2 regions of the Variovorax sp. GW821-FHT06D12 genome follow, and region 1 is predicted to be linked to the other one. Evidence: riboswitches for the same ligand, from Rfam matches in the RefSeq annotation. Region 1 holds a riboswitch; the other holds the start of a gene.
The links. A riboswitch is a leader RNA that binds a small molecule or an ion and turns the genes downstream of it on or off. The one in region 1 is predicted to bind cobalamin.

Region 1 (14,334 bases):
CGCGCGGCGCGATGCGGGCCCGGACGCCAGCCAGTCGGCCGCGCGCTGCTCGGCGCGGCGCGACTTGCCGCTTTTCTGGCCGCCGAGGATGAATTCGTGCTCAGTGAGGGGCATCGGGGGGCGCCTGTGCGGCGTGGCTGTCGAGTTCGAGGGGCATGGCGCTGAAGAGCCGCGCGGTCGCTTCCGGGCTGGACGCGAACCACGCATGGAAGTAGCTCGCACGCACGGGGCCGTGCACGTACAGCGCCTCGCCGCCGCGCGTGCCGACGGTGCGCGCGGCGGGCGCGAGCGGCGTCTCGCAGCGCGAGTAGTGGAAGGTGTGGCCGCGCAGGGCATGCGCGCCCAGGTCGAGCTGCTGCGGGCCGAGGCCGGCCAGCCGCTTCTGCATCACCGCCCGCCCCGGCAGCACGCCCCAGAGGCGGTGCACGTCGGTCGGCTCGGCGTCGTCGCGCGTGGCGAGTTCGTCGAACAGCGCCATCATGCCGCCGCATTCGGCCCAGATCGGCTTGCCGGCCGTGACGTGGTTGGCGAGCGAGAGCCGCAACCGGTCGCTGGCCGACAGCACGGCCGCATGCAGCTCGGGATAGCCGCCGGGCAGCCAGGCGGCATCGCAAGGCGGCAGCGGTTCGTCGGCCAGCGGCGAGAAGAACGCGAGCCGCGCACCGAGGGCTTCGAGCACCTCGAGGTTGGCCGGGTAGATGAACGAGAACGCCGTGTCGCGCGCGATGGCGATGGTGCGTCCGGCCAGCAGCGGCGCGACGGGCGCCGTCGGCGCGGGCTCGAAGCGCACCTGCGGCAGCTGCCCGGGCGCGCGCTGCCCCAGCGGCGTGGCGGCGAGCACGTCGGCCGCGGCATCGAGCCGCACCATCGCGTCGCCGAGCTCGGCGGCGCCGACCAGCCCCAGGTGGCGTTCGGGCAGCGCGAAATCGGCGCTGCGCGGCAAGGCACCGAGCCAGTCGCCGGGCTCGCGCAATGCGTCCTTCAGCATGTCGGCATGGCGCTCGCCGGCCACGCGGTTGGCCAGCACACCGGCCCAGGGCAGGCCCGGGCGGAAGTTCTGCAGGCCGTAGGCCAGCGCGCCGAAAGTGCCGGTCATGGCCTGCGCGTCGATCACGGCCAGCACCGGCAGGCCCAGGCGCTCGGCCAGCTCGGCCGCGCTGGGCGTGCCGTCGAACAGGCCCATCACGCCTTCGACGATCACCAGGTCGGCCTCGCTCGCGGCGGCATGCAGGCGCGCGCGGCAGTCGGCCTCGCCGGTCATCCACAGGTCGAGCGAGTGCACCGGTGCGCCGGTGGCCAACGCGAGCCAGTGCGGATCGAGAAAGTCGGGCCCGCACTTGAAGGCCCGCACGCGGCGGCCCTGGCGCACGTGCAGCCGCGCGAGCGCGGCCGCGACCGTGGTCTTGCCCTGCCCCGAGGCCGGCGCGGCCACGAGCACCGCGGCGCAGGTGACGGCTGCGCCGGGCGAAGAGCGGCGGGTGTTTACTGCGGAGTCCACTTGAGTCCGACGTACGCGGTGCGGCCCCCGGTGGCGTAGAGCCGTGCGAACTGGTAGTCCTTGTCGCCCACATTGTCCACGCGCGCCACCAGGTTCAGGTCGCGCGTGATCTGCTTGCTGGCCGACAGGTTCAGCAGCGTGTAGCCGCCGAGCTTGACGGTGTTGGCGGCGTCGTCGTAGCGCTTGCCCGAGCTCTGGACCTCGGCGCCCAGCGTCCAGCCGGCGATGCGCCAGTCGGCGCCCAGCGTGCCGTGCGCCCGTGCGCGGCGTGCCAGCAGGTGGTCGGTGGCGAGGTCGCGCGGGTCCTGGTAGTCGAGCGAGGCGCGCAGCGTGACGTCGCCGATGCGGTGGCCGCCCGTGAGCGTCACGCCCTGGTAGCGCGCACGCGCCGTGCTGGCGTAGCAGCCGAACGACGACTGGCAACCCTTGGCGCTGCCGTCGAACACGATGAGGTTCTGCACCCGGTTGCGGTACAGCACGATGCCGGCCTGCGTGGCGCCGGCCGTGTACTGCAGGCCCAGCTCGACGTTGCGGCTCGATTCGGGTTGCAGGCTCGCCAGGCCGTACTCGCTGAAGCGCTGGTACAGCGTGGGCGCGCGGAACGCGGTGCCGGCCGACACGGTGGCGCGCAGGCTCGGCGTGATCGCGTAGCCGTAGGCGGCGCTGCCGGTGGTCTTGCCGCCGAACTCGCTGTCGTCGTCGTGGCGCACGTGCAGCTGCAGCGAGTGCGGGCCCTTCACGTAGCCGTAGCCCAGTGCGGCGGCGTTCTGCGAGCGGTCGCGCGAGAACAGCTTGGCCGAGGTGGTGGGCGCGTTTTCCAATGCGTCTTCGCGGCGCTCGAGCGTGGCGGTCACCAGGTGCGCGCCGAAACGGAATTCGTTCTGGAACAGGTAGCCGCGCAGGCGGGTCTCGGTGCGATAGAACGAGGGCTGGGTCTTGTAGACGGTCTGCGAATCGGTCACCTGCAGGCGGGTGCTGTAGATGTCGTTCCACTTGGCCGACCAGGTCAGGCCGGCGGTGCGCAGTTCGTTGGTCGACACGTCGTTGCGGAAGGTGATCGGCGGCTTGGTGCGAAAGCTCACCGACGGGTCGTAGGCCGCCTCGGTGTTGCTGGTGAGCAAGGTGGCGTCGATGCGCTGGTCGGGCGTGATCTGGAAGCCCAGCTTCAGGTTGCCCGAAGTGCTGCGGTAGCCGTCGCGGTCGGGGTTGGTGAAGCCGTCTTTCGAGGGCGTGCGCTTGGCGATCGGCTGGATGTTGAAGCCCTTGCTTTCTTCATGCGCCACGCCGAACGAGTAGTCGAGCAGGCCCGACTTGCCGCTCACGCCGCCTTCGATCTTGCGCAGGCCGTGGCTGCCGAAGCCGATGCCGGCGTAGGGCGACACGCCCTCCTCGCCGCGCTTGGTGAAGAGCTGGATCACGCCGCCCACGGCGTCCGAGCCGTACACCGCGGCGGCCGGGCCGCGCAGCACTTCGATGCGGTCGATCTGCGCGAGTGGAATGCCTTCCCAGCCGGCACCGCCGGTCGACTGCGAATCAATGCGCACGCCGTCCAGGTAGACCGCGGTGAAGCGCGATTCGGCGCCGCGGATGAACACGCTGGTGGCGTTGCCCACGCCGCCGCTGCGCGATATCTCCATGCCGGGCAGGCGCGCCAGCACGTCGGCCACGCCGGTCGCGCCGCTGCGCTCGATGGTCTTGCGGTCGATGACGGAGACATCGCCCACCAGGTCCGACAGCGCCTGCGGCGTGCGGTTGGCGGTGACGACGGTCTCGTCGAGCGTGGCAGATGCTGCTGCTGCGGCGGCGGCTTGCGCCTGCGCGGCCAGCGGCACCAGGGCCAGGCCGCCGAAGGCCGAGGCCAGGGCGAGCGTCAGCGGCAGGCACGCGGGACGGTTGCGGCGCACGCTGGCGCGGCCGCTGGAGAGGGAAACACAGGAAATCATGGGGTGAACCGAACGAACTTCTATGCCCTGGCCGGCTTCCCCGCCGGCGCCATGGGCGTCATGGCTGCCGATGCGGCAGCCGCCTTGTTGGCCGGTATCCGGGCTGGCAGATCGACCCTTTGCCGCCTTCCCAGGCACCTGTTTCAGGGCGCCCAGTGGCTGGATGGAAAGGGGTGACGCGTTGCGGCGTCGTCTGCTTGACCGTTGCGGGGGCAGCGCAGGCGGCTTCGGCCCCGGGGGGCGTCCACTCCTGCTTCCCGTTGAACTGCGCCGTGCGAACCACGCCGCGAGCACCAACGGGCAGGATTTTAGGCCCACGGGGCGGGCACGCCACACCGGGTTTGATCACGGACCGCGCAGGCCCCAGAATCTCGGCCACGTCCGGTGCGCGCCCCGCGCGGTGCGCCGGATGTTCCGAATTCCCGGGAAACTACAATCGCCAACCATGCCCGCCTCCAGCCCCATCGACCAGATCGCCGAGCGTGTGGAACGCCTGCTCGTGCGTCACGAAGAGGTGCAGCGCACCAACGCGCTGCTGCAGGAACAGGTCGATGCGCTCACGCGTGAACGCGACGGCCTGAAGTCGCGGCTCACCGCGGCCCGCACCCGCCTCGATGCCCTGCTCGAACGGCTGCCGGCCGAACCCCCTTCCGAAGATTCCCATCACGCATGAAGCAGATTGAAGTACAGATCATGGGCCAGAGCTATTTGCTCGGCTGTCCCGACGGCGGCGAAGCGCAACTGCGCGAGGCCGTCGACCGCGTGGACGCGGCCATGTGCAAGATCCGCGACGCGGGCAAGGTGAAGGCACGCGACCGCATCGCCGTGCTCGCCTCGCTGAACCTGGCTTTCGATCTCGCGGCCCAACAGGCCAGTTCTGCCGCTGCTGCCGCGGCACCGGCCTCTGCGGTTGCCAGCAGCACCGAAGAAACCGCCGCCGACACCGACCCGAAGGCCGCCCAGCTCATTCAGAGACTCGATCAGGCCCTGGCAGGCGATGGACATTTGCTCTGAGGGCACGCGGCCCGGCACATCCGGGGCGTAAAATCCGTTTTGTCTGCAGACGTGTCGGGCTTAATATTTCCTTGTTCCAATGCTCTCCGGAGCCGGGCTTGGTACATCGCTTGACGGGCGTGATCATCTCGCGTCAGATGAACCCGAAGTCCTGCTGCCCTCGCCCACCTGAACCCTGGTTCAGGATGCGGGTCCGGCACACCATCTGCAGACACCTTTTCCCGCCACGGCCCCCTGCTTCACCGCACGGGGCCGTTGCTTTTTCAGCCGCTCGTTCTTTCCCCATCCTCCCGTGAACCTCGCCGCCCTGCTCGACCCGCTCCTGATCGCCGAACTCGCCGCGCTCGGCCTGGGCACCGGTTTCCTCGCCGGCCTGCTGGGCATCGGCGGCGGCATGCTGATGGTGCCGTTCATCACGATCATCATGGGCCAGCGCGGCGTGCCGGCCGACCTGGCGGTGAAGATGGCGATCGCGACCTCGATGGCGACGATCATCTTCACGTCGGTATCGAGCGTGCGCGCGCACCACAAGCGCGGCGCGGTGCGCTGGGACATCGTGCAGCGCCTGGCACCCGGCATCGTCATCGGCAGCCTTGCGGGCAGCCTGGGCGTGTTCGCGCTGCTCAAGGGCACGGCGCTGGCCATCTTCTTCGCGCTGTTCGTGGGCTTCTCGGCCACGCAGATGTTCCTCGACAAGAAACCCAAGCCCACGCGCCAGATGCCCGGCACCGGCGGCCAGCTCGCGGCGGGCGGCACCATCGGCTTCATCTCGGGCCTGGTGGGCGCGGGCGGCGGCTTCATCAGCGTGCCGTTCATGACCTGGTGCAACGTGGCGATCCACAACGCGGTGGCGACCAGCGCGGCGCTGGGCTTTCCCATTGCGGTGGCCAACGTGCTGGGCTATGTGCTCAGCGGGCAGTCGGTGCAGGGCCTGCCGGCCGGTGCCTTCGGCTACATCTGGCTGCCCGCACTCGTGGTGATCGCGGCCTGCAGCGTGTTCACCGCGCCGCTGGGCGCCAGGGCTGCGCACAGCCTGCCGGTGAAAAAGCTCAAGCGCGTGTTCGCGAGCATCCTGTACCTGCTGGCCGCCTACATGCTCTGGAAGGGCCTGCGCGGCTGAGGCATATCAAACACCCCGTGGCTTTCCTGTGCCATCCTATGCGGCACTTGTTCACAGTCGTAGAAGGAAAGCCATGAAAATCCTCATTGCAGTCGACGGCAGCGCCTACACGCAAAAGGCCCTCAATTACCTGCTCGCCAACCGCACCATGTTCGTGGACGGCCATGAGCTGGTGGTGGTCAATGTCTGCACCGGCATCTCCGGCCACGTGGCGCGCCACCTGAGCAAGGAAATCGTCACCGAGTACTACGCCGAGGAAAACGCCAAGGTGCTCGACCCGGTGAAGGCCTGGTTCGCCGAGAAAGGCGTGGCCAACTTCACCGCCGACGCGCGCCACGGCCACGCGGCCGAGGAAATCCTCAAGTCGGCCACCGAATCGAAGGCCGAGCTGATCGTGCTGGGCACGCACGGCCACGGCATCCTGGGCCGCGCGCTGATGGGCTCGGTCGCGACCAAGGTCGTGGCCGAGACCGACATCTCGGTGCTGCTGGTCCAGTAAGAAGACCCGGCCACCGCGGCGACGGCCGATGCGCCGTGGCCGCGGTCATTGCGGCGAACGCTGCTGCCGCCATTCGCGCGGCGAACACCCGAAGCGCTCGCGAAACGCGCGGCTGAAATGCGCCGCGTCGTTGAACCCCCTCCCGTACGCGATCTCTCCCACGGGCCGCCCTGCCAGGCGCGGCTCCAGCAGGTCGCGGCTGCATGCGTCGAGCCGGCGCTCCCAGATGTACTGCGAGGGCGTCAGCGGCTCGCTCTTGAACACGCGGTGGATGTGGCTCACCGACATGCCCAGCTGCGCCGCCAGCGTGCCCACCGACAGCGTCGGATCGGCCAGCTGCTCGTCGATGCGCTGCTTCACGCGCGCGAGGTGGTACGCCGTGAGCTTGCTGAGCGCCGGTGCGTGCGCCGCGGGCAGCGTCTGCAGGCCGGCCACGAGGATGTTCTGCACGCCATGGGCCACCGCCAGCGCCGAGGCCGGCTGCAGCGCGTCGAAGTCCTCGCGCAGCGTGCGGATCATGCCCAGCAGCAGGTGCCCCGCGCCCTCGCGCCCCGACACGGTGGTGGCCGTGAGCGCCTCGGTGTCGCGCAGTTCGCTGCGCAGCCGCTCGCCGGGCAGCTTGAGCACGATCTGCTCGAAGGGCTGGTCGAACAGCAGCTGGTAAGGCCGCGTGCTGTCGTAGAGCGCAAAGTCGCCGGCGCCGAGCACGGCGTCGCGCCCGTCCTGGCGCACCACGCCCTGCCCGCGCGCCTGGATGCTCACGAGAAAACAGTCGTCACTCGACGCCGCGATGTGGCCGGGCGTGCGCATCACCTTCTGCGCCCGCGAGGTCACGACCGACATGCCGAGGCCGGGCAGCGCGTGCTGGCGGATGCTGCCCTCGAAGTCGCCGCCGTCGCCGGTGCGCACCGCGTCGCATTCGAGCTGCACGTAGACATTGCAGATCATGTCGGTCCAGTACGCGAGCCGCTGGTCGCGCGGGACGGCATCGGTGCTGAGCAAGGGGGTCATCGGGGTCCTCGGAAGGCCTTCGCAAGGCACATGCAACGCTGGAACAAGAACGCCGCCAATCCGGGTCAAGGCGTTCCGGCGGCGCGAATTTACGCTTCATGCAACCCGCATGCCACCGCGCAAACCCGGTGCGCACGGCGGGGATTTCGTTACGTTCATTGCCCCGGAGAACACCCCATGCCGACCACCGTCCACCCCAAGCTCCGCGTCGCCGCCGTGCAGGCCGCGCCTGTTTTCCTCGACCTCGACGCCACCATCGACAAGACCATCGACCTCATGGCGCAGGCCGCGAAACAGGGCGTGCAGCTCATCGCCTTTCCCGAGACCTGGGTGCCGGGCTACCCGTGGTGGGTCTGGCTCGATTCGCCGGCCTGGGGCATGCAGTTCGTGCAGCGCTACCACGACAACTCGCTGGTCATCGGCTCGCCCGAGTTCGAACGCCTGCAGGCGGCGGCGCGCCAGCACAAGATCTGGCTCTCGCTCGGCTACAGCGAGAAAGCGGCGGGCAGCCTGTACATCGCGCAGGCGCTGATCGACGACCAGGGCCGCACCGTGCAAACGCGCCGCAAGCTCAAGCCCACGCACGTGGAACGCACCGTGTTCGGCGAAGGCGACGGCGCCGACCTGCACGTGGTCCAGACGCCGCTGGGCAACATCGGCTCGCTGTGCTGCTGGGAACACCTGCAGCCGCTGAGCAAGTACGCGATGTATGCGCAGAACGAGCAGATCCACTGCGGTGCATGGCCGAGCTTTTCGCTCTACCGCGGCGCGGCCTACGCGCTGGGCCATGAGGTCAACAACGCCGCGAGCCAGGTGTATGCGGTCGAGGGCGGCTGCTTCGTCATCGCACCCTGCGCCACGGTGTCGAAGGCGATGAGCGAGCTGATGTGCACCGACGACGGCAAGCGGCAGATGCTGGGCGTCGGCGGCGGGCATGCGCGCATCTACGGCCCGGACGGTTCGCCACTGGGCACGCCGCTGGCCGAAGACGCCGAAGGCCTGGTGATCGCCGACATCGACCTCGGCATGATCGCGCTCGCCAAGGCGGCAGCCGATCCGAGCGGTCACTATTCGCGGCCCGACGTCACGCAGCTGCTGCTGAACAAGACGCGCCGCACGCCCGTGGTGGTGCAGCTCACGCCGGAGCCCGAGGGCAGCGTGCCCGAGCCGGTCGTGGCCTGAGCCGACCACGGAGCCGCACCATGGAATCGGCCATTCCCGAGCACCTGCGCTGCCCGCGCACCCGCGAGCGCCGCGTGGCAGACGACCACACCCCGCCCTACCCCGGCTGGTCGGCGCGCGCGCCCGCGGCGACGACCCAGGTCGTGATGGGCTACTTCGGCGTGCAATCGCGCGGCCCGGCGATGCAGGGCCGGGCCTGCGCCGCGCTCCTGAAAATCACCCGCGACTTCGCCCTGCCCGACGGCCCCGGCCACCACGACCTGGCCCACTGCGTCGACGCCGACGGGTACGACAACCTGATCGCGATCGCCTACTGGCGCGATGCGGCGGCGTTCGCGCGCTGGTGTGCCACGCCCGCCATCGAGGCCTGGTGGAACGCCGACGAGCGCTTGCATGAAGGCCTCGGCTACTTCCGCGAAATCGCATCCCCGCGTGCTGCGCACTTCGAGACCCTGTTCAGCACGCCCGACCGCCTCGAGGGCATCGGCGTGGTGATGGGCGGTGTGAGCGGCGAACTGCAGGAGCACGGCTACTGGGGGTCGATGCGCGATCGACTCCCGCTCGCGCAGGCCGACGCGCTCGCGCCTTCAGGCACGCGCGCGGTGATCGCCGGCACGCCTGCACCGGGCCAGCGCGTGCGCATCGCGGGCCACACGCACCTCGCGATGATTCGTTCGGGCCAGGAATGGACCGAGACCACCGGCCAGGAACGCCAGCGCTACCTGGAAGACATGGCCCCGGTGCTGCGCGAAGGCATGGACTTCCTGCGCGACCAGGGTCTGCCCATCGGCTGCTACAGCAACCGCTTCATGCACCACCTCGATGCACACGGCGCGCCGCTGCAGAAGTCCTTCGGCCTGAGCTACTGGCGCTCGCTGGCCGACATGGAGCGCTGGGCCGAGTCGCACCCGACACACGTCGCGATCTTCGGCAGCTTCATGCGCTACGTGCAGGCGCTGAACTTCGAGCTGCGCCTGCGCCTGTACCACGAGGTGTCGGTGCTGAAGGCCGACGAGCAAAGCTACGAATACATCAACTGCCACGCGCGCAGCGGGCTGATGAACGGGCTCGCGCCCGCCGCCTGAAGCCCGGGCGTGCGGCGGGGCTCAGGCGGCGAACAGCCCCTTGTGCTCGGCGCGCAGCAGCGCCTTCTGCACCTTGCCCATCGTGTTGCGCGGCAGTTCCGGCACGACGAAGCAGCGCTTCGGGATCTTGAAGTTCGCCAGCTTGGCCTTGAGCTCGGCCACGATGGCGTCGGCGTCGATCGTGGCGCCGCCCTTGGGGATCACGATGGCCACGCCCACCTCGCCGAAGTCGGGGTGCGGCACGCCGATGACGGCGCTTTCGGCCACGCCGGTCATCTCGTTGATGTAGCCCTCGATCTCGGCCGGGTAGACGTTGTAGCCGCCGCTGATGATCAAATCTTTGCTGCGCCCGACGATGGTGATGTAGCCGCGCGCATCGATCTTGCCCACGTCGCCGGTCTTGAAGAAGCCGTCGGCCGTGAACTCTTCCTTCGTCTTCTCGGGCATGCGCCAGTAGCCGGCGAACACGTTGGGGCCCTTCACCTGGATGCCGCCGATCTCGTCGACCGGCAGGTCCTTGCCCTCGTCGTCGCGCACGCGCAGCTGCACGCCGGGCAGCGCGAAACCGACGGTGCCGCCACGGCGCTCGCCCTTCTTGGCGTCGTACGGGTTGGACGTGAGCATGGCGGTCTCGCTCATGCCGTAGCGTTCGAGGATGGTGTGGCCGGTGCGCTCGCGCCATTCGTCGAAGGTCTCGATGAGCAGCGGCGCCGAGCCCGCGACGAACAGGCGCATGGTGCGCACCGCCTCGCGCGTGAGGCCCGGCTCGGCCAGCAGGCGCACGTAGAGCGTGGGCACACCCATGAACACGGTGGCCTCTGGCAGCTTGGCGACGATGCGCTTCGGGTCGAACTTCGAGAACCAGATGATCTTGCTGCCGTTGAGCAGCGCACCGTGCAGCGCCACGAACAGGCCGTGCACGTGGAAGATCGGCAGCGCGTGGATCAGCACGTCGCCCTTCGTCCAGCCCCAGTAGTCCTTGAGCACTTCGGCGTTCGACAGCAGGTTGCGGTGCGTGAGCATCGCGCCCTTGCTGCGGCCGGTGGTGCCGCTGGTGTACAGGATGGCGGCGAGGTCGTCGGGCTTCTTGAGCGCCACGGTGTGGCGGTCGCTGCAGCGCGCCGCCGCATCGAGCAGCGTGCCGGTGCGGTCGTCGTCCAGCGTGAACACATGGCGCGTGCCGGCCGCCTCGGCGATGGGGCGCACCCAGGCCGCGTTGCGGCCGGTGCACACGACCACGGCGGGCTCGGCGTTGCCGATGAAGTACTCGATCTCGGCGCTCTGGTAGGCCGTGTTGAGCGGCAGGAACACGTAGCCCGCGCGCAGGGTCGCGAGGTACAGCAGCATGGCTTCGACCGATTTCTCGACCTGCACGGCGACGCGCGCGCCCTTCTCGAGCTTCAGGCCGTCGAGCAGGTTGGCGATCATCGCGCTGGCGCGGTCGAGGTCGCGCCACGAGTAATGCAGGCCGTTCTCGGTCTCGACCGCAATGGCGTCGAGGTTGGAGGGAAAGGCGGCGCGCAAGGCGGCGAACAGGTTGGCGTTGGGGGAGGACTTCGTCTTCTTCATCATCATCTTCTTCGTCATCGTCGTCGAACGGCAGGCTCAGGAAGCTTGGAAATTCGCAGGGCGCTTGGCCAGGAAGGCATCGATGCCTTCGCGGTGCTCGGCGGTGTCAGCGTAGTCATAGGCGGTGGCCAGCAACTGCTGCGCCGCCGCGCCACCGCGCTTGAGCGCAGTGAAGGTGGCCTTGTGCAGGCGCGCGGCCTGCGGCGACAGCGCTGCAATGCGCGCGGCATGCGCCTGCGCGGCGGCCGGCACTTCGGCGTCGGGCAGCACATGCAGGAGAAAGCCCGCGTCGTACAGCCGCTGCGCGCCATGCACGCCGGCGGCCAGCAGCATGTCACGCGCGAGCACGTCGCCGATGGCGCCGTGCACCAGCGCGGCTTCGCGCGGCGCCATCGGAAAGCCCAGCTTCGCGATGGGCGCGCCGAACTTCGCCGACGCACCGGCCAGGCGGATGTCGCAGCAGCTGGCGATCTCGACGCCGGCACCCATGCAGGCGCCTTCGATCTGGGCCACCAGCGGCAGCGGGCAGTCGAGCATCGCCTGCAGCGCGGCCCAGACTTCGTTCTCGTGAAACTCGCGCAGGCTCGCTTCCTCGAAGCGGAACGAGGGGTACTCGGAGATGTCGCCGCCCGCGCAGAAGGCACCGCCCTCCCCGCGCACGACGACGCAGCGCAGCGCGGTGTCGCCGTGCAGGTCGTCGAACACCGCGCGCAACTCGCGCCACATGGCGCGCGTCATCGCATTGAGACGCCCCGGGTTCGACAGCGTGACGAGCGCCACGGCGCCTTCGCGGCGCAGCGAGACCTGCCGATCGGTCATTCGAGCTTGGCGCCCGAGGCTTTCACGACGGTGGCCCATCGCTTGATCTCGGCGTTGACGAAGCGGCCGTAGGCGGCGTTCGTGACGTTCGGGATCTCGGAGCCGTTCTGGGCCCAGATGGCCTTCAGCTCGTCGGTGCCCAGCGCCTTCTTCATCGTGTCGATGATCTGCGTCTGCGCTTCGGCCGGCGTGCCCTTGGGCGCCCACAGGCCGTACCAGGTGGTGACGGTGTAGTCGGGCAGGCCCACTTCGGCGGCGCAGGGCACGTCGGGGAACGCGGGGTTGCGCTTGGCGCCGGCGACCATGAGCGCCTTGATGCGGCCGCCCTTGATGTGCTGCGCGGAAGAACCCAGGCCGTCGAACATCAGGTCGACGTTGCCCGCGATCAGGTCGGACAGCGCCGGGCCCGCGCCGCGGTACGGGATGTGGGTGATGAAGGTGCCGGTCTGCAGCTTGAACAGCTCGCCCGCCAGGTGGTGCGAGGTGCCCGAGCCGGCCGAGCCGTAGTTGAGCTTGCCGGGGTTGCGCTTGGCGGTGGCAATGAGCTCCTGGATGGTCGCGGCCTGCACCCGCTTCGGGTTGACCACCACGACCTGCGGCACGTTGGCCAGCAGCATCAGCGGCACGAAGTCTTTCTCGAGGTCGTAGTCGAGCTTGGGGTAGATCGACGGTGCGATCGCGTGGTGCACGGCGCCCATGAAGAGCGAGTAGCCGTCGGCCGGCAGCTTGGCCGCGATGCTCGCGCCCACGGTGCCGCCCGCGCCACCGCGGTTGTCGATGACCAGCGTCTGGCCCGCCGCGCGGGAGAACTGGGCCGACAGCGGACGCGCGAAGGCGTCGGTGCCTCCGCCGGCCGGGAACGGCACCACCATGGTCACGGGCTTGGTCGGCCAGCCCTGGGCACGTGCGCCACCGCACAGGGCCACGGCCCCGGCTGCTGCGGCGACGCGCAGCACATCGCGTCGTTGAAAACTCTGTTGCGTCATCTGTCTCGTCTCCTGTCGTCGTCGTTGTAGATGTTGCCGCCCTCCGGCGGTCAAGGTGCGGGCCGCAGCGCTGCCGCGGCAAAGCGAACGGACTCAGCCTTTTTTGAGGAACAGGCCTTCGATGTCTCCCGAAACCGCGATCTTGCCTTCGGCCAGCCAGGTGCGATGCCGGTCCAGGCGCTTGAGGTCATACAGGTAGTTGACCATGAGGCCGTACGACTGCTTGAGTCCCTTGGCCGACGGGTCGCCGGCCCAGTTGAGCCGCTCGACGCGCGCGCCGTTGCCCAGGTGGAAGCGCGCCACCGGGTCGGCCGGCGTGCCGTCGACCAGCGTGCGGCCCAGGTACTCGGCGGTGGCCTGCAGCAGCCACTGGCGCAGCGGCGATTTCGCGTCGAGTTCTGTTGCTGCATCGACCGCTGCCAGCAGGCGCTCGGCCGTGGGCGGCACCGAGCCGACGAGGCGGCCGAGTTCGGCTTCGCGCTTCTCGTCCAGGCGCGGCAGCAGTTCGCCGGCGTTCTTGGCGAGCCATGCGCGCAGGCCCGGAATGGGCGACAGCGTGGCGAAGGTCTTCAGGCGCGGCAGCTCGTCCTGCAGGGTCTCGACCACGCGCTTGATGAGCGAATCACCGAAGCTCACGCCGCGCAGGCCCGTCTGCGTGTTGCTGATCGAATAGAAGATCGCGGTGGTCGCCTTGGCCGGCTGCACCGGCACGGCGGCCTCGTCGAGCAGCGGCATGATGCCTTCGCTGATGCGGTCGACCAGCGCCACCTCGACAAAGATGAGCGGCTCGTTCGGCAGGCGCGGATGGAAGAAGCCGTAGCAGCGGCGATCGCTGTCATCGAGCCGGTTCTTCACGTCGGACCAGCTCTTGATGTCGTGCACCGCCTCGTAGCGGATGAGCTTCTCGATCAGCGAGGCCGGCGAGTTCCAGTCGATGCGGCGCAGCTCGAGAAAAGCCACGTCGAACCAGGTGGAAAACAGGTGCTCCAGCTCGGCCTCGAGCGCGAGCAGGCGCTTGTCGGACTTCAGGCACGGCAGCAGGTCGGCGCGCAGGTCGACCAGGAAGCGCATGCCGCCGGGCTCGACCGCAAAGCGCTGCAGCAGCCGCATGCGCGGCGACACCAGCGCGCGACGCAGGCGCAGCTCGGCCTGTCCTTCGTCGGGCGTGCCGACGGCGCTCTGGTGCTGGTCGCGCGCGCTCTTGAGCTTGCCCGCGTCGGCGGCGAAATGCTCGCTCATGAGCGCCCAGTAGTCGCGGCGTTCTTCAGGCGAAGCGCCGGCGTAGGCCTGCGCAATGGCATGGGCGCGGCGGCCGCCCTCGACCTCGCTCACGCGCGGATCGATCACGGCCTGCAGCTCGGCCAGCACGCGGCGCAGCGTGCGCGGCGACAGCGCCTCGTCGGCCTTGCGCAGCGTGGCCTGCAGCCGCTCGGCGGTGGTGCGGGCGCTGGGCTTGGGCGTGTGACGGGCCGGGCCTTTCGTGGCGCCGTTGCTCGCCACGGGAACCTTGGACGATTCGCCCATGCGCAGGCGCGCCTGGAACCACTCGGTCGCACTCATCGATCTGCTCCTGTGCCGTTAGCTATGTGGGCGGTGCCTGTCACGGCA
Region 2 (14,334 bases), on a different contig from region 1:
GTGCAGCGGGCGCAGCGGGTTCAGGCCTTGCGGCACCGTCCACTGGTCGCGTTCCAGCGTTTCGGCCCAGCGTGCGCCAGGCTGCGCGGAGAAGTCGCGGGCGATGGCCTCGGCCTGCGCCGCATCGACCGGGCCGAGCACGCGACCGTCGCGCGCGGACACGGCATGCCGACCGCCGCGCGCATCGACGATGCGCCACACGGGCTGCGCGTCGGCGCCGGCCTGCATTTCGAGCGCCATGCGCCTGGGCGGCTGCGTGCGCACCGCTTGCGGCAGCGTCTCGAGCGCGGCAGTCGGCGTGACCACCGCCTGTTCGAAGCGCACCGGGGCGAGCCCCGCGAGCCGCTCTTCGTCCGTGAGGTTCGGGTACCCCACGTACATCATGACCACGCCCGAGACGAACCACATGACGAACAGCAGGCAGCCGCCGATGCCCAGCCATCGGTGCGTCCAGTACAGCGCCCGCCGCAGCGGGGGCCATGTGCGTTGCCATGTGGTGCTCATGGGGCCGTGCGTGTTCAGAAGGTCACGAACGCCGACAGCTCGAACGAGCGCGGACGGCCCAGCAGCCACTGGTTGCCGCCATTCGAGAACGAGACCGGGTACCTGCGGTCGGCCAGGTTGAAGGCGCGCAGCGCGAGCTTGAGCGACGGGTTCGCCTGCCAGCTCACGCCCGCGTCGGCCACGGTGTAGGAGCCGATGCGGCGCGTGTTGGCCGCGTCGACCTGCCGCGCGCCAACGTGGCGCACGCCGAACTCGGCCTCCCATTGCGGCAGGAAGCGCCAGTGCAGCCACAGGTTGGCCGCCACCTCGGGCACGCCGGCGGGCGTGTTGCCCGCGCGCGAGACCAGCGACTTGCCGACCGCCTCGTTGAAGTCGTCGTAGCGCGCACGCAGCCGCGCGGCGTTGGCTTCGAGGCGCAGCGTGGAGGTGAGCGCCAGGTCGAGCGTGGCCTCGATGCCTTCGGACGACTGCTTGCCGATCTGCTGCACGACGGTCGGGTCGTTCGCGTCGCGCGACAGCAGCTTGGTCTTCTCGATGCGGTAGGCGGCCACGCTCCACGCGCCGCGGCCCTCGGCCAGCTGGCGCTTGTAGCCCACCTCGACCTGCTTGCCGACGCTGAGCTCGAACGGCACCTGTGTGGCCGAGGTGCTGATGAGCCCGGTGAGCGGATCGGCCGCGCGCGCCACCTGCGCATAGAACGACTGCGCGGCGTCGGGCGCGTAGACCACGCCCAGGCGGCCGGTGGCGTACTCGAAGGTCTTGTCCAGGCGCGGGGCGCGGTTCTGCGGATCGGTGCGCACGATCTTCGCGTGGTCCCAGCGCAGGCTGCCGACCACCGACCAGTGTTCGTTGAAGGCCAGCTTGTCTTCGGCGAAGAAGGCGTAGGTGCTGGTCTTCGTCTTGTAGCGCGGCAGGTAGGGCGTGGGCGAGACGTAGGTGCCGGGGTTGAACACGAAGGCATCGACCACCGAGCGCCCGCCGTAGGGCGTGTCGCTCGAATTCCGGAAGTCGATGCGATTGGCGTCGAAGCCCACCAGCACCTGGTTCTTCAGGCCGAACAGCGCGTGCTTGAAGGTGGCGTCGGTGCGGTTGCCGATCTGCTCCTGGTCGTGGCCGATCTCCAGGTAGTCGCCGCGCGTCACGCGGTTCGTCGTGGCGCTGTAGGTGTAGGTTTCGCTGTCGCGCCAGTGGCGCTTGCTGTCCAGGCGGTACAGCTGGTTGCGCACGGTGACGGCGTCGTTGGGCGTCCACTGCGCATCGAGGCGGGTCCAGCGGTCGCGGTACTTGACCTCTGCGTCGTCCAGGTTGTAGTTCTGTTCGCGGTTCAGGCTGCTCAGGCGGCCGTTGACGAGCGGCACGCCGAAATAGCGCTGCGGCGTCTGGCGGCCCTCGTCGTGCGAGAGCGTGAACTGCAGCCGCGGCGACACATCGAGCCGCACCGCGCCGCCCACCGCCAGGCTCTCGGCCTCGCCGCGCCGCATGAAGCCGTCGGTTTTCCGGTGGCTGATGTCGAGGCGGTACGAGAGCATGTCGTTGATCGCCCCGCCGCTGCCGAAGGCGACCTGGCGCGTGGCGTCGGAGCCCACGGTCACGAGCGCTTCGTTGCGAATCGGGCCGCGCGTGGGCTTCTTGGGCACCACGTTGATCGCGCCGCCGATGGCGCCTTCACCGAACATCACCGAGGCGGCGCCGCGCAGCACCTCGATGCGGTCGGTCGACCAGGTGTCGAACGGGAAGGTGACGGTGCCCGCGCCCACGTACAGGCGCGTGCCGTCGTAAAGCTGCATCACCGAGCCGTGGCCGTTGAAGCCGCGTGCCGACAGCGACGAGCCACCATTGCCCGGCGCGGGCGAGCCCGTGATGCCGGTGGCGCGGCTCGCGGCCTCGACCACCGACACGTCGCCGCGCGCGCGGATCGCGTCGCCGGTGAGCACCTCGATGCTGGCCGGCGTTTCGAGCGGCGTGAGGCCCAGGCGGCTGCCGGTCTGCGTGGGCTCGTCCAGGGCCAGCGGCGTGTGGCGGCTGGCTTCGACCTGCACGGGCGTGAGGCTGGGACGGCCGGCCGTGTCGCCCGACTGGGCGAGAACGGGCCCGCAAGCGAGGCCGAGCCCCAGCGAAAGACCTGAAAGACCCGAAAGGCGCGCCCGCTGCAGGGGTGGGCTCGAGCGATCGCGCGATGGCGATGCAATGCGATTCATCCGACTTTTCCTCCGGCCCGCGTCCCCGCAGGCTCCTGACCGATCGCGGACGCCGAGGGAGAAGAGACGAGGGGCGGTGCCGTTTCGCGCGAGGGAAAAGCGGCAGGCCCGGACACGCACTCCCGCAGCATCCGAAGGCGGTTGCGAAGGCCGGTATCCGGGCTCGCGGAGTGCGTCGGGTGCAATGCATGCACCTCGGCGCCGAAGCCCTCGCCTTCCCACGCCGAAGCGCAGTGGCTGCCCGGGCGAAGAATCGCCGGGGCCTGAGGGTGTCGATGTCCGCTGACCGTTGCGGGGGCAGCGCAGGAATGGAAGGGTCGTTCGAAAAAACGACGCCTCGCACCTGCTTCCCGTTTAACCCCGCCGCCAATCCTGTGACTGGTCGTGCAGGGCACCTTCGAACCGTGGGGTGTTGGACGACACCGGTGTGAACCAATGTTTCCAACCGCCGGGATTATAGGGAGCGCCCTGCGGCGGCGCCCTTGCGGGCCCTGTCAGACGGGCTTGCCGTCGGGCCCGAACAGCCGCCGCAGCACCGCCACGCCGGCCACCAGCGCATTCGAATACGTGGCGTAGGGCTCGTGGGCGGCTTCGAGCGGCACGTACACATGGGTGGAGTCGCCGGGCGAGCCGTCCACGGCCTCCATCAGCACCCAGTAGAACTCCCCTTCTTCCAGTTCGTGGACGGTGAGTGCGATGTCTCTCGGCGAAGGCATGACGGTCAGAAATGAAACAGGGAATGAACCCGCCTTTGAACGGGCAAGGGGCTGGCGCGGTTGTCAGTACTAGGGCTTCTCCTACAGTGCATGGACGCCGCGCGGCCTAATGTTAGGGGTGGGGAGTTGCATCAGAACAAGGAGTCAGCATGAAACATTTCACGCTTGAACCCAACATGCGCGCCGCCTTCGGTGGCGCGTTCTACCCGACCGGTTACTCCCTGGTGATGTTTCCGAGCGTCGAAGACGCCAGCCGCATCGGCCACGGGCTGATCGCGAAAGGCATCGTGAGCGGCGACGAGGTCTACCTGATACCGGCCGAAACCGTCCTGGCGGAAATCGCGCCGACCGTGCATGCCTCGCACAGTCCCCTGCCCTCCGCCGGCACCGACGGCGACACGGTGCGCGCCTTCATCCAGCTGGCCCACGAAGGCCACACGGGCCTGCTGATCCGCACCAAGGACGGCGCCATCGCCGAGCGCGTGATGGAACTGGTGCGTACCGTGCCCTACTCGATCGCCGAGCGCTATCGCACGCTGGTGATCGAGGACCTTTGAATCGTCAAGCTGGCACCGCCATCGCGGCGGCGCGCTGCACCACATCGCGGGCCATGGCCTGGGCGAGTTCCTGTTCGCCCAGGAACACCTTCGCGTCGGTTTCGGCGGCCAGCAGGCGGGCTTCCTGCTCGTTGTGGCTGCGCACCACGGTCTGGATGGTGGGGTTCAGCGTGCGCGCGGTTTCGATCATCTGGCGCACGTTCATGGCGTCGGGCGTGGCCACCACGAGCACGCGGGCGCGCGCCACGTGCGCCTGGATCAGCACCGCCGGGTCGGCCGCATCGCCCCACACGGCGGGGATGCCGGCCTCGCGCAGCTTCTCGACCAGCTCACGGTTCTGCTCGGCCACCACGTAGGGGATGTCGTTCGTCTCGAGCTCGGCGGCGATGCGCCGGCCTACCCGGCCGTAGCCGACCAGCACCACCTGGCGCGACAGGTACTTGGCCTCGGTGGTCATGGGCAGCTCGGCCAGCGGGTCGCTGCGCGCGTCGAGTTCGCGTGCGAACTTCGAATGCGCGTGCAGCCATTTCTGCAGCGGCGCGATGAGGCTGAACCACAGCGGGTTGGTGGCGATGGAGATCAGCGCGCCCGCCAGCACCAGGCTCTGCCCCTCCACCGGCAGCAGGCCGAGCGACACGCCCAGCCCGGCCAGGATGAACGAGAACTCGCCGATCTGCGCCAGGCTCGCGCTCACGGTGAGCGCGGTGGCCAGCGGGTAGCGGAACACCAGCACCAGCGCACAGGCCGCGAGCGACTTGCCCAGCACGATCACCAGCACCACGGCCAGCACCTGCAGCGGGCGCTCCAGCAGCACCGAGGGGTCGAACAGCATGCCGACCGACACGAAGAACAGCACGGCGAACGCATCGCGCAGCGGCAGCGACTCCTGCGCCGCGCGGTGGCTGAACTGCGACTCGCGCATCACCATGCCGGCGAAGAACGCGCCCAGCGCGAACGACACGCCGAACAGCGCCGCCGAGGCAAAGGCGATGCTCACGGCCGCCGCCACCACGCACAGCGTGAACAGCTCGCGCGAACCGGTGCGCGTGACCTGCCAGAGGATCCACGGGAACACGCGCCGCCCCACCACCAGCATCAGCACCACGAAGCCGCCGACCTGCAGCAAGGTGAGGCCCAGCGTCTGCCAGACGGGGTCGCCGCTGGTGTCGACCTTGGTGCTGCCCAACGCGCCCGCCAGCGGCGGCAGCAGCACGAGCACCAGCACCATCGCGAGGTCTTCGACCACCAGCCAGCCGACGGCGATGCGGCCGGTGAAGGAATCGAGGATGCCCAGGCTCTCGAGCGCACGCAGCAGCACCACCGTGCTCGCCACCGACAGCGCCAGCCCGAACACCAGCGCCGCGCCCCAGCTCCAGCCCCACCACACCGCCAGGCCGCCGCCGAGCAGCGTGGCGACGACGATCTGCGCGATGGCGCCGGGCAGCGCGATCTTGCGCACCGCGAGCAGGTCGGCCAGCGAAAAATGCAGGCCCACGCCGAACATCAGCAGCATCACACCGATCTCGGCCAGCTGCGCGGCAATGCCCGCGTCGGCCACGAAGCCGGGCGTGAACGGGCCGATGATCACGCCCGCCAGGAGGTACCCCACCAGCGCCGGTAATCGCAGCCGCGCCGCGAGAAAGCCGAACACCAGCGCCAACCCCAGGCCGGCGGCAATCGTATTGATGAGGGAGACGCTATGGGGCATCGGTCCATTTTGCAGGAACGGCCCCCGACCTTTGAAGCCCGCAGGCTTCTACGGGCCTGCGTCTACACCCCTACGGAAGCGACGCGAACTATCGTAGGCATAAAGCACTTCTATTCGCATCGACACCTTTCTCATCCAGAATTTGAGCGGTCCCCCCGTCCCCCCAACAACAGGAGCCTCCCCATGAGCAACGAGAAAACCGAAGCGAAGTGCCCGTTCAGCCAGGCCACCGGCGCCGGCACCACGAACCGCGACTGGTGGCCCGAGCAGCTGCGCCTGGACCTGCTGCACCAGCACTCCTCCAAATCCGATCCCCTGGGCGCCGGTTTCGACTACGCCAAGGCCTTCCAGAGCCTGGACCTCGCCGCGGTGAAGAAAGACCTCGCCGCGCTGATGACCGACTCGCAAGACTGGTGGCCGGCCGACTTCGGCCACTACGGCCCGCTCTTCATCCGCATGGCCTGGCACAGCGCCGGCACCTACCGCATCGGCGACGGCCGCGGCGGCGCAGGCCGCGGGCAACAGCGCTTCGCGCCGCTCAACAGCTGGCCCGACAACGTGAGCCTGGACAAGGCGCGCCGCCTGCTGTGGCCGATCAAGCAGAAGTACGGCCAGAAGATTTCCTGGGCCGACCTGCTGATCCTCACCGGCAACGTCGCGCTCGAGACCATGGGCTTCAAGACCTTCGGCTTCGGCGGCGGCCGCCCCGACGTGTGGGAGCCCGACCAGGACGTGTACTGGGGCCGCGAGAAGACCTGGCTGGGTGGCGACGTGCGCTACGCACAGGGCTCGCCCGGCGTCGAGAAAGACCGCGGCGTGCTCGTGAAGGACGACGACAGCAAGGTGCCGCACAGCCGCAACCTCGAGAACCCGCTGGGCGCCGTGCAGATGGGCCTGATCTACGTGAACCCCGAAGGCCCGGACGGCAACCCCGACCCGATCGCCGCGGCCCACGACATCCGCGACACCTTCGCCCGCATGGCCATGAACGACGAGGAAACCGTGGCGCTCATCGCCGGCGGCCACACCTTCGGCAAGACCCACGGCGCGGGGCCGGCCTCGAACGTCGGCAAGGAACCCGAAGCCGCCGGCCTCGAAGACCAGGGCTTCGGCTGGAAGAACAGCTTCGGCACCGGCAAGGGCGGCGACGCCATCACCAGCGGCCTCGAAGTGACGTGGACCACCACGCCCACGAAGTGGAGCAACAACTTCTTCGAGAACCTGTTCGGCTACGAATGGGAGCTGACCAAGAGCCCCGCAGGCGCGCACCAGTGGGTGGCCAAGGGCGGCGCCGGTGCCGGCACCATCCCCGACGCGCACGACGGTTCCAAGCGCCACGCGCCGACCATGCTCACCACCGACCTGTCGCTGCGCCTGGACCCGGCCTACGAAAAGATCTCGCGCCGCTTCCTGGCCAACCCCGACCAGCTCGCCGACGCCTTCGCGCGCGCCTGGTTCAAGCTCACGCACCGCGACATGGGCCCGCGCGCCCGCTACCTCGGGCCCGAGGTGCCGGCCGAAGAGCTGATCTGGCAAGACCCGATCCCGGCCGTCGACCATCCGCTGGTCGACGCCAACGACGTCGCGGCGCTGACGAAGAAGGTGCTGGCCTCGGGCCTCACGCCTGCGCAGCTGGTGTCGACGGCGTGGGCCTCGGCCTCCACCTTCCGCGGCTCCGACATGCGCGGCGGTGCCAACGGCGCCCGCGTGCGGCTGGCGCCCCAGAAGGACTGGGCCGTCAACCAGCCCGCGCAGCTGGCCCAGGTATTGAAGGTGCTCGAAGGCATCCAGAGCGAGTTCAACGCGGCGCAGACCGGCGGCAAGAAGATCTCGCTGGCCGACCTGATCGTGCTGGCCGGCGGTGCGGGCGTGGAACAGGCCGCGCGCAATGGCGGCCGTGAAGTGAAGGTGCCCTTCTCGCCGGGCCGCGCCGACGCCTCGCAGGAACAGACCGACGTGCCCTCGTTCGAGCCGCTGGAGCCCGCAGCCGACGGCTTCCGCAACTACCTGAAGGGCCGCTACAGCGTGCCCGGCGAAGCGCTGCTGATCGACAAGGCGCAGCTGCTCACGCTCACGGCGCCCGAGATGACGGTGCTGGTCGGCGGCCTGCGCGTGCTCGACACCAACGTCGGCCAGACGCGCCACGGCGTCTTCACGAAGATGCCCGGCACGCTGAGCAACGACTACTTCGTCAACCTGCTCGACATGGGCACGGAGTGGAAGGCCGTGTCGGACGCCAAGGAAGAGTACGAAGGCCGCGACCGCAAGACCGGCACCCTCAAGTGGACCGGCACGCGCGTCGACCTGGTGTTCGGCTCCAACGCGCAGCTGCGCGCCATCGCCGAGGTCTACGGCGCTTCCGACAGCCAGCAGAAGTTCATCGACGACTTCGTGGCCGCCTGGACCAAGGTGATGAACCTGGACCGCTTCGATCTCGCCTGAGGCGGGGCGCCAGCGCCGTCCGCGCCCCGGGGCCCTGCCCCGCGGGCGCGGACTCCCATGAACGAGGTATTCGGTTTCCGGGCCGGGGCACTAGATTCGGCCCCATGAAATTCGCGAAGGCATGGCTTGCCGCCGGCGTCGTCCTGGCGGCCTCGCAGTTCTGCGCGCTGTACGCGCAGGACGGCAACCCCGAATGGCGCGCGCTGCGCCAGGAACTCGTGCAACGCATCAACGCCAACTGCTACGACGTCGGCACGCTCGAGCTGGCGCAGCAGGTGCTGCAGACGGCGCAACGCACGGGCGGGCCCGAGTCCGCCGACACGGCCCTCAGCCTCGTGCTGCTGGCCCATGTCCACCAGCGGCAGGGGCAGCTGACCCGGGCCGCGCAGTCGTACACGGCCGCGCTCGCCATCCAGGAAAAGACCGCCGGGCCGGACAGCCCGATGGTGGCGTTCACGCTGAGCGCGCTGGCCGGCCTGCACTACCGCCGCGAGGCCTTCGACCAGGCCATTGCGCTGTACGAACGCGCCCTGGCGATCCACGAGAAGCAGCGGCGCCCCGACGCACACGCGGTGCTGTACAGCCGGCAGAACCTGGCCGCGGCCCATCGCGCCCAGGGCGCCTACGCCAAGGCCGCCCCGCTGTACGAACGCGAACTCGATGCCAGGGCGCAGCCGCTGCTCGCGGTGGCCCTGGTGCACTGAAGCGCACCGAAACGCGCCGCACCGCACCGAAACGCGCGGGCCGGCGCCCTGCGCCCGCTACTGCGCCATCTTCGATTCGCGCGCGTTCACCAGCTCCTCCGGCTCCTGCGACTCGACCCAGCTCTCGTTGTTGAGCCCGGCCTGCAGCCGCTCGGTGTCCAGTTCGTTGGTCCACTTGGCGACCACGATGGTGGCCACGCCGTTGCCGATCAGGTTGGTGAGCGCACGCGCTTCCGACATGAAGCGGTCGATGCCCAGGATGAGCGCCAGCCCCGCCACCGGCACATGCCCCACCGCCGACAGCGTGGCCGCCAGCACGATGAAGCCGCTGCCCGTGACACCGGCCGCCCCCTTCGAGGTGAGCAGCAGCACGGCCAGCAGCGTGATCTCCTGCGTGAGCGTCATGGGCGTGTTGGTGGCCTGCGCGATGAACACCGCCGCCATCGTCAGGTAGATCGAGGTGCCGTCGAGGTTGAACGAGTAGCCCGTGGGAATCACCAGCCCCACGCAGGTCTTGTGGGCGCCCAGGTTCTCCATCTTCTCCATCATGCGCGGCAGCACCGACTCGCTGGACGAGGTGCCCAGCACGATCAGCAGCTCTTCCTTGATGTACTTGATGAACTTCCAGATGCTGAAGCCGTGAAAGCGCGCAATGAGCCCCAGCACCACGAAGATGAACAGCAGGCAGGTCAGGTAGAAGGTGCCCATGAGCTTGCCCAGCGACAGCAGGCTGCCCAGCCCGTACTTGCCGATGGTGAAGGCCATGGCGCCGAAGGCGCCGATGGGCGCGAGCTTCATGATGTAGTTGACGATCACGAACAGCACGTGCGAGCCCTTCTCGATCACGTCGAACACCAGCGTGCCGCGCCCGCCGAAACGGTGCAGCGCAAAGCCGAACAGCACCGCGATGAGCAGCACCTGCAGGATCTCGCCCTTGGCGAAGGCATCGACCACGGTGGAGGGAATCACGTTGAGCAGGAAGTCGACCGTGCCGGTCATCTTGCCGGGGCCGGTGTAGGCCGCGATGGCCTTGGTGTCGAGCGTGGACGCGTCGATGTTCATCCCGGCGCCGGGCTTGAGCAGGTTCACCAGCACGAGGCCGACCACCAGCGCGATGCTGCTCACGATCTCGAAGTACAAGAGCGCCAGGCCGCCGGTCTTGCCGACCTTCTTCATGTCTTCCATGCCGGCGATGCCGACCACCACCGTGCAGAAGATGATCGGCGCGATGATCATCTTGATGAGCTTGATGAAGCCGTCGCCCAAGGGCTTCATCGACTCGCCGAGCGAGGGGTAGAAGTACCCCAGGAGCACGCCGACGATCACCGCGGTGATCACCTGCACGTACAGGGAACGGTAAAGGGGGAGCTTCCTGGGTACTGTGCTTGTTGTATGTGCCATGACTGCCTCCTGAAAAGATGAGGGAAAACGCAGAAGAAAGGGTTCGTGTCGGGTTGCTTTCGATGGTTGAAGTCGTGTGTCCTGTGGGTGTGGTTCCGGCCCAAATGAAAAAACCCGCCGAAGCGGGTTTTTGTTTTCAGGGCGTGGCGCGCATGCTCAGTGCATGTGGAGGCCGCCGTTGACCGAGAAGTCGGCCCCGGTGCTGTAGCCGCCTTCGTCGGTGGCGAGCCACGCGATGATGGAAGCGATTTCGCTCGGCTCGCCCAGGCGCTTGACCGGGATCGTGGCCACGATCTTGTCGAGCACTTCCTGGCGGATGGCCTTGACCATGTCGGTGCCGATGTAGCCCGGGCTCACCGTGTTCACGGTGACGCCCTTGTTGGCCAGCTCCTGCGCCAGCGCCATCGTGAAGCCGTGCATGCCGGCCTTGGCCGCCGAGTAGTTGGTCTGGCCGGCCTGGCCCTTGGCGCCGTTGACCGAGCTGATGTTGATGATGCGGCCCCAGCCCTTTTCGACCATGTCGCCCACCACCTGCTTGGTGACGTTGAACATGCTGTTGAGGTTGGTTTCGATCACCGCGCTCCAGTCCTCGGGCGTCATCTTGAGGAACATGCGGTCCCGCGTGATGCCGGCGTTGTTGACGAGCACGTCAATCGCCCCGTGGGCCGCCTTGGCGGCGGAGAAGGCCTCGACGGTGGATTGCCAGTCGCCGACATTGCCGACCGACGCGTGGAACTCGAAGCCTTCGGCTTTCTGTTCGGCCAGCCACTTGGCGTAGTCCCGCGTGGGGCCGCAACCTGCGACCACGGTGAACCCGTCCTTGTACAGACGCTGGCAGATGGCTGTTCCGATGCCACCCATGCCTCCGGTGACATATGCAACTTTCTTGCTCATGAGATTTCCTTGATTGAAGCTAGCAAAAAGCCTGAACGGCCGCCTTCACTCTAGCCATTTTCAGGCCACACAACTCTGAGGGAGAACACTGAGCCAAGCTTGCAACCAGCTGTCACGGACATCACCTCGGCGGCACTCTATATGCTTGCGGCTTCGCGCCCGTGACAGGGCCCCTGCCGGCCACCCCACCAGGAGTTCGCACGCATGAATTTCGCAATCGTCGTCTTCCCCGAGGTCGAGGAGCTCGATTTCGTCGGTCCCTGGGAAATGCTCACCATGTGGAGCAAGCTGGCCGGCGGCCCCGCCAACTGCCTCGTGGTGGCGCAAACGCATGGCCCGGTCGTCTGCGCCAAGGGGCTGTCGATCAACCCGCATGTCTCGTTTGCCGACTGCCCGCCGCTCGATTTCGTGCTCGTGCCCGGCGGCATGGGCACGCGGCGCGAGGTCGACAACCCCGCCATGGTGCAGTTCCTGGCCGCGCAGGCGCCGGGCTGCAAGGCGCTGCTGTCGGTGTGCACCGGCGCCTTCGTGCTGCATGCGGCCGGCCTGCTCTCGGGCCGCACCGCGACCACGCACTGGGGATCGCTCGACCGCCTGCGCGCGCTCGGGGACGTGAAGGTGGTCGAGCAGCGCTTCGTGCAGGACGGTCATGTCTGGACCTCGGCCGGCGTCTCGGCCGGCACCGACCTGATGCTGGCCTTCATCGCCCATGTGGCGGGCGAGGAAGCCGCGGCCAAGGTGCAGCTGCAGGCCGAGTACTACCCGGCCGACACGGTGTACGGCCACACCTCGAGCCACGAGCGCGCGCCGTCGTATGTGCGGCGGCCGGGCTCGCGCATGGGCTCGGCCTGATCGTTCTTTCGCTTGTTTGTTTGATCGATCGAACGGTCGGTCATTTCTTCTTTCTTACTTCTTTCGACCTCCATGTCCACGCCCGACCTCACCGACCTCGAACCGCTTTCCGTGCTCGCCGCCCGCGTGGGGGCGACGCTGCGCGAGCGGCGCCAGACGGTGGCGGTCGCCGAATCGTCGGCCGGCGGCCTGGTCTCGGCCGCCCTGCTCGCCCTGCCAGGCGCCTCGGCCTACTTCCTGGGCGGCGCGGTCATCTATTCGCGGCGCGCCGGCAAGGCCCTGCTCGGCCTCACGCCCGAGGACATGGGCGACATGCGCGGCGAGACCGAGCCCTACGCGCGCTTCATCTCGGGCCGCATCCGCGATGCCCACCGCTCGAAATGGGGCATCTGCGAGAGCGGCGCGGCGGGGCCGTCGGGCAGCCCGTACGGCGATGCGCCGGGCCACGTCTGCATCGCCGTGACCGGCGCGGACGGCCTCGTGGTCAGCCGCACGATCGAGACCGGGGCAACCGACCGGCCATGGAACATGGATGTGTTCGCGCGGCTGTTGCTGAAGTTGTTCGAAGAGACCTTGCTGGCGAACGGCGACGCATGACCGAAACAGTGATTTCGACCGCTTCCGAAGAAGAGGTCCGCTCCGGCGTCCTGGGCCGCCGGTTGCGCGAGTTCAACTACGGCTTCGTCGGCGAGTACCCCGATACGCAACCCGTGTGGCTGAACGCGAAAGATGCGCAGGGCCGCCTGATGGGCGGGCTGCGTGGCTTCGTTTTCCTCGAATGGCTGCGCATCGACGTGCTGTTCGTCGAGGAGGAAGCCCGGGGCACCGGCCTGGGCCGTCGCCTGCTCGCGGAGGCGGAAGCGCGCGGCAAGGCGCTGGGCGCCGGGAATGCCGCGCTCGAAACCTTCGAGTGGCAGGCGCGAGGCTTCTACCTGAAGCAGGGCTACGAAGAGTTCGCGCGCATCGACAACTACGCGCGCGGCAACTACCTCGCCTACATGAAGAAAAAGCTCTGAGCCCGGGGCATTGCGGCCCCCGACCCCGAACCTCTCAAGCTGTCGCGCTCAATCCGCCTGCACCCCCGCAGCCCGGATCACCTTCCCCCACTTCTCGATCTCCGCCGCCAGGTGGCTGCGCAGCGCCTCGGGCGTGACCTTGTCCATCGGCACGGCCTCGGTGCTCAGCTCGGCAAAGCGCTTCTTCACGTTGTCGTCCTGCAGCGCGGCGCGCAGGGCCACGTTGAGCTTCTCGATCACGGCCGGCGGCGTGCCCTTGGGCGCGTACACGCCGTGCCACACCTTCACGTCGAAGCCCTTGAGGCCCTGCTCGTCGAGCGTGGGAATGTCCGGCATGCTCGACAGGCGCTTGGGCGTGGTCACGCCGAACACCTTCACGCGCTGGCCGTCCTTGATGACGGGCGCGGTCTGCGTGGTCTGGTCGCACAGCAGGTCGACCTGCCCGCCCATGAGGTCGTTGAGCGCCGGGCCTGCGCCCTTGTAGGGCACGGTCGTGAGTTGCACGCCGATCTGGTGCGCGAAGAGCATGCCGCACAGCTGCGAGACGGCCCCGATGCCGGCATTGGCGAGCGAGACCTTCTCCTTGTTGGCCTTCACGTAGGCCAGCAGCTCCTTGAAGTTGTTGGCCGGGAAGTCCTTGCGCGACAGCAGGGTCATCGGCACGTCCATGACCTGGCCGACGTACTCGAAGTCTTTCAGCGGGTCGTAGTTGAGCTTCTTGTACAGCGCGGGCGCGGTGGCCATGCCCATGTGGTGGATGAGGATGGTGTAGCCGTTGGGCGCGGCCTTGGCCACGCGGGTCGGCGCGATGGTGCCGCCCGCGCCCACGGTGTTCTCGACCACCACGGTCTGCCCCAGCGACTTGCCCATGGGCACGGCGAGCATGCGCGCCACCACGTCGGTGGGACCGCCGGCCGAGTACGGCACGACCATCACGATGGGCTTGTCGGGCCACGCGGCCTGCGCGGCGGCGGGCGATGCGGCGGCGAGCAGGCAGGCGCCCGCCGAGGCCGCGATGAGGGCTTTCAGTTTCCAGGTCTTCGTTGCGTTCACTTCTTTGTCTCCTTTTGGTTTGTCTGTGGATCAGTGCGTCACGGATGAATCGCCGGGGCCGTGCGAGGCGGCCAGCGCGAGCCAGCGCTCGGCCAGCCGCACCACGGGCCCGTCGACCATGCGGCCGTCGAGGCTCACGACGCCGCCGCCGGCCGCGCGCACGGCCTCGGTGACGCGGTGCGCCCAGGCCACCTCGTCGGCCGTGGGCCCGAGCGCGGCCTGCACGGGCGCGACCTGCTCGGGGTGGATGCACAGCTTGGCGCCGAAGCCGCCGCGCCGCGCGCGCGCG

Region 2: another riboswitch for cobalamin. It lies ahead of AC07SQ_RS04510 (TonB-dependent receptor); the one in region 1 lies ahead of AC07SQ_RS24945 (TonB-dependent receptor domain-containing protein).

The regions. Positions count from the first base shown of each region.
Region 1 is NZ_JBWKRI010000008.1:381,564-395,897, reverse strand. It holds gene AC07SQ_RS24955 (bifunctional adenosylcobinamide kinase/adenosylcobinamide-phosphate guanylyltransferase) at 1-114, opposite strand, end outside; gene AC07SQ_RS24950 (cobyrinic acid a,c-diamide synthase CobB) at 101-1,498, opposite strand; gene AC07SQ_RS24945 (TonB-dependent receptor domain-containing protein) at 1,483-3,441, opposite strand; cobalamin riboswitch at 3,514-3,754, opposite strand; gene AC07SQ_RS24940 (DUF904 domain-containing protein) at 3,887-4,114, shown strand; gene AC07SQ_RS24935 (cell division protein ZapA) at 4,111-4,455, shown strand; gene AC07SQ_RS24930 (sulfite exporter TauE/SafE family protein) at 4,748-5,575, shown strand; gene AC07SQ_RS24925 (universal stress protein) at 5,649-6,074, shown strand; gene AC07SQ_RS24920 (AraC-like ligand-binding domain-containing protein) at 6,120-7,085, opposite strand; gene AC07SQ_RS24915 (carbon-nitrogen hydrolase family protein) at 7,263-8,267, shown strand; gene AC07SQ_RS24910 (phenylacetaldoxime dehydratase family protein) at 8,288-9,352, shown strand; gene AC07SQ_RS24905 (malonate--CoA ligase) at 9,374-10,939, opposite strand; gene AC07SQ_RS24900 (enoyl-CoA hydratase/isomerase family protein) at 10,958-11,740, opposite strand; gene AC07SQ_RS24895 (Bug family tripartite tricarboxylate transporter substrate binding protein) at 11,737-12,726, opposite strand; gene AC07SQ_RS24890 (malonyl-CoA decarboxylase) at 12,820-14,286, opposite strand; gene AC07SQ_RS24885 (GntR family transcriptional regulator) at 14,327-14,334, opposite strand, start outside.
Region 2 is NZ_JBWKRI010000001.1:961,799-976,132, forward strand. It holds gene AC07SQ_RS04505 (PepSY domain-containing protein) at 1-504, opposite strand, end outside; gene AC07SQ_RS04510 (TonB-dependent receptor) at 519-2,702, opposite strand; cobalamin riboswitch at 2,834-3,115, opposite strand; gene AC07SQ_RS04515 (hypothetical protein) at 3,197-3,418, opposite strand; gene AC07SQ_RS04520 (hypothetical protein) at 3,568-3,975, shown strand; gene AC07SQ_RS04525 (cation:proton antiporter domain-containing protein) at 3,980-5,683, opposite strand; gene katG (catalase/peroxidase HPI) at 5,867-8,125, shown strand; gene AC07SQ_RS04535 (tetratricopeptide repeat protein) at 8,230-8,829, shown strand; gene AC07SQ_RS04540 (dicarboxylate/amino acid:cation symporter) at 8,887-10,230, opposite strand; gene phbB (acetoacetyl-CoA reductase) at 10,387-11,124, opposite strand; gene AC07SQ_RS04550 (DJ-1/PfpI family protein) at 11,329-11,976, shown strand; gene AC07SQ_RS04555 (CinA family protein) at 12,049-12,573, shown strand; gene AC07SQ_RS04560 (GNAT family N-acetyltransferase) at 12,570-12,992, shown strand; gene AC07SQ_RS04565 (tripartite tricarboxylate transporter substrate binding protein BugD) at 13,041-14,045, opposite strand; gene AC07SQ_RS04570 (HpcH/HpaI aldolase/citrate lyase family protein) at 14,076-14,334, opposite strand, start outside.